DNA from 2 places in the Pseudoalteromonas sp. C8 genome. Region 2 is predicted to be linked to the other one. Evidence: predicted binding sites of a transcription regulator. Region 2 holds the regulator's gene; the other holds the start of a gene.
The links. Region 2 encodes NrdR, which represses ribonucleotide reductase genes. Its sites were predicted from a motif close to AAACACNANATNTNGTGTTT; they were not measured.

Region 1 (3,216 bases), on a different contig from region 2:
GTGTTTTTTTCAACCCTGAACAAAACACCTAAAGCATATTTATACGCGATTGTTGGCGCTGAAAAACTCTTAAAAATGGTGCCTGAAGGTACACACGACCATAAAAAGTTTATAAAGCCTGCACAGCTTATTGCATGGGCAGAGCAAGCCGGTTTAAAAGTTCGTGCAAGTACAGGGCTTTCTTATAACCCACTATCAAAGCAATATACGCTCAATAGTGACGTTAGCGTAAATTACATACTTTATTTTGAGAAGTTAGCTTAATGGCTAACTCTCAAGCCCCCCTACCCCTTATTGAGTACGATGCATTTTTATTTGATTTAGACGGCACCCTACTCGACACCGCTGATGATTTAGGTGCCGCTTTAAACGCAGTCCTTATTAGCAATAAAATAGAACCTGTTAGTAGTGATATATACCGTCCTGCCGCATCTAACGGCGCAGGCGCATTATTAGAGGCTGGTTTTAAAGAATTATGGGCTAAACAACCCCAAAGCGAGCTTATAAAGCAATTAGTTGACGAGTACGCCACAAACATAGCAAATCACACACGTTGCTTCAGCGGAGTTGAATCGTTACTTATCGCCCTTGATCAGAAAAAAATCAAATGGGGGATCATGACTAATAAACCAGGGTTTTTAACCGATCCTTTAGTGGCAGCTATTCCCGCATTAAAAAATGCCAGTGTAATAATAAGTGGCGACACCTTAACTGAAGCTAAGCCATCACCTTTACCACTGCTGCATTGTGCAAAGCTCATGCAAGTAGAACCAAAGCGCTGTTTATACATTGGTGATGCACAGCGAGACATACAAGCAGGCAAAGCGGCAGGTATGCTTACCGCAACGGCTCTTTGGGGTTACATACCAAGTATTGATGAAGCAAACAGCTGGAATGCTGATTTTAACTGGCAAAGCCCAATTGATGGTTTTAACCATATATAGTGCTATGTTAATTTATAAACACTATATATTGTTATTTCATTAGTTTTCACGCAAAGTTTGCTGATAAAAAAAGCAGTCAGAATTTATTTTTAAAATGCGTAAATTTAGCAGAATTTAGTTTACTTTTTGAACGCCTTTGGTTGAGTGGTCGTTTAAGTGTGAGCGTCTACTAACACAAATACGCTATACCGAAGTTATCCACAAATAGGGGCAATTATGTCCCTTGCAAAACAACTCAGACCACATTAGAGTTTTATTAACACTTTGATGGGATTGATATTTCAATTAAGTGGAGGGGCTAACATCATACTCAAATTTTGAATATGATGTTAGCAAAGACACTTGCTCGAGTTTTAAGAAAGTGCCCAAGTTTGGAAGTTTGAGCGTAACTTATTCTTATATTCTCAGCAAGTGGCTAACTCAGATTTAGGATAACTAAAATTGAAGTTCAGTTTATCTATAGAAATATCAGAAAGTGTAATAATAGGTATTTTTAAAATTATTACACTGAGCAGCATGCTCTTTGTATAAATTTAAATGGGCTATCTTTTAGCCCATTTCTATATGTTCCCTCTAATTATGCTTTTTATTTATAAAAGCGTTCAACTATGAACACTAAACAACTCACTTAGATAGTCCACTGAATCCATATATAGTGCTATGTTAATTATTAAACACTATATATTGTGATTGTGTTAGTTTTCACACAAAGCTTGCCGATAAAAAAAGCAGTCAAAATTTATTTTTAAAATGAGTAAATTTAGCAGATCATTAGTTGATTTTTGCATATTTCAACTTAAATGATTGTTCGAAGGTGAGTGTCTACTAACACAAATGCGTTATCCCAAAGTTATCCACAAACAGGGGCAATTATGTCCCTTGCAAAACAACTCAGACCACACTATCTTGTGATCTCTAAATTGAACAACACCAGATATTGTGGCCAAATGTTATTCAATTAAATTCGCCAATACGGTGAAACCTATAATAAATGATTATGTACCTTGCTTCGGCGAGGCATAAAGCATTGGTCAAAATACATAATTCCCAAGGAATACAGGCAAATGAACCAACAGTTATCTGTAAGCAAACGTGACGGGCGCAAAGAGCCTCTTGATCTGGATAAGATCCATCGCGTTATTGAATGGGCCGCCGAAGGTTTAAGCAACGTTTCGGTTTCGCAAGTTGAATTAAAATCGCACATTCAGTTTTACGACGGTATTCGTACTAAAGACATTCACGAAACCATCATTAAAGCAGCAGCGGATCAGATTTCGAAAGAATCGCCTGATTATCAATACTTAGCGGCACGTTTAGCTGTATTCCATTTACGTAAAAAAGCGTATGGTCAATTTGAGCCACCACGTTTATTTGACCACGTAACAAAAATGGTTGGCGATAAACGCTACGATGCTCACTTATTAGTAGATTACACAGAGCAAGAATTAGACGAGCTTGATGCATATCTTGATCATTCTCGCGATCTTAACTTTAGCTACGCGGCTGTAAAACAGCTTGAAGGTAAGTATCTCGTTCAAAACCGTGTATCGGGTGAAATCTACGAAAGTGCACAGTTTTTATATATTTTAGTAGCAGCGAGCTTATTCTCTGACTACCCACGTGAAACACGCGTTTCTTACATTAAGCGCTTTTACGACGCAGTATCGTTATTTAAAATATCTCTACCAACGCCAATTATGTCGGGTGTACGTACACCTACTCGCCAGTTTAGCTCGTGTGTATTAATTGAATGTGGCGATAGCCTTGATTCAATCAATGCAACGTCGTCAGCTATTGTTAAATACGTTTCACAACGCGCAGGTATTGGTATTAATGCTGGTCGAATTCGTGCGCTAGGTAGCCATATTCGTAACGGCGAAGCGTACCACACAGGTTGTATTCCTTTTTATAAGCACTTTCAAACAGCTGTTAAAAGTTGTTCGCAAGGTGGTGTACGTGGCGGCGCTGCAACATTGTTCTACCCGCTTTGGCATTTAGAAGTAGAGAACCTACTTGTACTTAAAAATAACCGTGGTGTGGACGACAACCGCGTTCGTCACCTAGATTACGGCGTACAATTTAATAAACTAATGTACTCTCGTTTAATTAAAGACGACTACATTACGTTATTTAGCCCATCAGATGTGCCTGGTCTTTACGATGCATTTTTTGAAGACCAAGCTGAGTTTGACGCGCTTTACGTAAAATACGAACAAGACGAATCGATTCGTAAAAAACGCATTAAAGCGATTGAGCTTTTCTCTATGTTTGC
Region 2 (3,216 bases):
AAACGTACAGCCACATGCTGGTTCGCAAGCTAATGCAGCTGTTTTTCTAGCATTATTAGACGCTGGCGATACTGTATTAGGTATGAGCTTAGCTCATGGTGGTCACTTAACTCACGGTTCTCACGTAAGCTTCTCTGGTAAGCTTTACAATGCAATCCAATACGGACTAGATGAAGCAACGGGCGAAATTGATTACGCACAAGTTGAAGCACTAGCACTTGAGCACAAACCAAAAATGATTATTGGTGGTTTCTCAGCGTACTCAGGTATTGTTGATTGGGCTAAATTCCGTGAAATTGCTGACAAAATCGGTGCTTATCTGTTTGTTGACATGGCTCACGTTGCGGGTTTAATTGCGGCAGGTGTTTACCCAAGCCCTGTTCCTCATGCACACGTTGTAACTACAACTACGCATAAAACACTTGCAGGCCCTCGTGGTGGTTTGATTATTTCTGCATGTGGCGACGAAGCAATCTACAAAAAGCTTAACAGCGCTGTTTTCCCTGGTGGCCAAGGCGGTCCTTTATGTCATGTTATTGCAGCAAAAGCAGTGGCATTTAAAGAAGCACTTCAACCAGAGTTTAAAGTATACCAAACACAAGTTGTTAAAAACGCAAAAGCAATGGTTGCTGTAATGCAAGAGCGCGGCTACAAAATCGTTTCTGACAAAACTGAAAACCACTTATTTTTACTTGATTTAATCGATAAAGATATCACTGGTAAAGATGCAGATGCTGCCCTAGGCAACGCTAACATCACAGTTAATAAAAACTCAGTACCGAACGATCCACGCTCACCATTTGTAACATCTGGTTTGCGTATTGGTTCTCCTGCAATTACTCGTCGTGGTTTTACTGAAGTAGAATCAAAAGAGCTTGCTGGCTGGATTTGTGACGTACTAGATAACATCACTGATGAATCTGTACAGGCGCAAGTTAAAGAAAAAGTAAAAGCAATTTGTGCAAAATTACCTGTTTACGCTTAATTGCATAAGCAGTAGTAATTGAGAGCACATAAGCCCTAATTTTTGCTAAGATAAAAGACCGCTATTTAGCGGTCTTTTTTGTTTTAAAACGGAAGTACCGAGCTATGCATTGTCCATTTTGTACCGCAAAAGATACTAAAGTTATTGACTCACGCCTTGTTGGCGGAGGCCATCAAGTTCGCAGGCGTCGTGAGTGTAACGACTGCCACGAGCGCTTTACTACATTTGAAGGCGCTGAACTGGTTATGCCTCGTGTTATTAAACAAGACGGCAGCCGCGAACCATTTAACGAAGATAAACTTTTAAATGGCTTGAATCGCGCACTCGAAAAACGCCCAGTGAGCACCGAGCAAGTAGACGAAGTAGTGAATATAATAAAATCGCAACTACGCGCAACGGGTGAGCGAGAAATTTCAAGCCATTTGGTGGGTGAATGCATTATGGAAGCCCTCAAAAAGCTCGATAAAGTAGCGTACGTAAGATTTGCCTCTGTTTATCGCTCGTTTGAAGATATACGCGAATTTGGCGAAGAAATTGCCCGCTTAGGGGAGTAATACCAATTTTATTAAAAACATGATCATTCTATCGCATTAAATAGCGCACTCACTGCGTTAAAAATTATTCATATAGAACAACTATATGTCATAATTTTCGCCTTGTTATTGCGCTATTTTCTTAGCGCTATAATAGACCACTTATTTAACGCAATTGGTATAATAAATGCTGAACCAAGTTCCTTTTACCGAACATGATGAAATGTATATGGCACGCGCCATAGAGCTTGCCAAAAAAGGCCGTTTTACTACCACGCCTAACCCTAATGTTGGCTGTGTATTAGTTAAAAATAATCAAATAATTGGTGAGGGTTTTCATCAATTAGCTGGTCAAGGTCATGCTGAAGTAAATGCACTGGCAATAGCTGGCAATAATGCAAAAGGTGCAACGGCTTATGTAACGCTTGAACCGTGTAGTCATTATGGGCGTACGCCACCGTGTGCTGAAGGCTTAAAAAAGGCGGGCGTTGTAAAAGTAATCGCCGCTATGGTTGATACAAACCCACAAGTTGCAGGCAAAGGCCTTAAAATACTGAGCGATGCCGGTATTGAAGTTGCTTATGGATTACTTGAATCACAATCTCGCGCACTTAACGTTGGCTTTTTTAAGCGAATGGAACAAGGCTTACCTTATGTGACCTGTAAAATGGCAGCAAGCATAGATGGTAAAACAGCGCTTAAAAATGGGCAAAGTAAGTGGATCACAAGTCCCGCTGCTCGCCAAGACGTACAATTATATCGAGCGCAAAGCTGCGCTATTTTAACCGGTGCCGATACCGTGTTAGTAGACGATGCTAAACTTAATGTGCGACTAAGCGAGTTGCCTTGCACGCTACCTACCGATTTACCGCTTCGCCAGCCCGTGCGTGTTATAATTGATTCACAGAATCGTTTAAAGCCCAACCTTGCTTTATTTAAAATCCAAAGTGATGTAATAATATTTACGACTAAGGTTGATAAATCACTGCAATGGCCGCATTTTGTAAAGCATATTGAAGTAAGTGAAAGTAACGGCAAAGTTGATTTACAGGCTGTTTTAGAAAAGCTTGGGCAACTGCAGTTTAATAATGTTTGGCTTGAGAGCGGAGCAACACTTGCTGGTAAAATGACAGAGCTTGATTTAGTTGACGAGTTTGTTTTTTATTTGGCGCCTAAATTAATGGGCCATGATGCAAAAAGTTTAGTTAATTTTCCTGAATTGACGAGTATGCAAAACACCGTTGATTTAACATTTAATGAATGTGCGCGCATTGGTGACGATTTACGTATCACCGCGTTAAAAACTCATTAAAATCACTTAATAAAAAAGAGTAGCGCTATGTTTACTGGGATAATAGAAGCCACAGGCAAAATTGCTTTATTACAAAAAAAACAAGGCGACTTAGCCATTCGTATCCAAAGTGCTGACCTTGATATGGAAGACGTAAAGCTAGGCGACAGCATTGCAACCAATGGCGTTTGCTTAACCGTAGTTGATAAACATATTGACGGTTTTAGTGCTGATTTATCTAACGAGACGATCGGTTTAACCGGTTTTGCTCACTATGCTTTAGGGCAAACGGTGAATCTTGAAAAAGCCATGCAACCTGTTTCGCGTTTAGGCGGTCATTTAGTATCTGGCCATGTTGATGGCATAGCAACTATTACAAGCATTACAGCAAACGCTCGAGCAACAGA

Region 1: the regulator NrdR is predicted to act here: its motif matches at 1,870-1,889, upstream of nrdA (class 1a ribonucleoside-diphosphate reductase subunit alpha).

Annotation. Positions count from the first base shown of each region.
Region 1 is NZ_WTKT01000004.1:51,057-54,272, forward strand. Features, by position in the region: gene ubiG (bifunctional 2-polyprenyl-6-hydroxyphenol methylase/3-demethylubiquinol 3-O-methyltransferase UbiG) at 1-264, shown strand, start outside; gene GQR39_RS05395 (HAD-IA family hydrolase) at 264-944, shown strand; gene nrdA (class 1a ribonucleoside-diphosphate reductase subunit alpha) at 2,009-3,216, shown strand, end outside.
Region 2 is NZ_WTKT01000023.1:44,979-48,194, forward strand. Features, by position in the region: gene glyA (serine hydroxymethyltransferase) at 1-985, shown strand, start outside; gene nrdR (transcriptional regulator NrdR) at 1,090-1,539, shown strand; gene ribD (bifunctional diaminohydroxyphosphoribosylaminopyrimidine deaminase/5-amino-6-(5-phosphoribosylamino)uracil reductase RibD) at 1,706-2,830, shown strand; gene GQR39_RS18035 (riboflavin synthase) at 2,858-3,216, shown strand, end outside.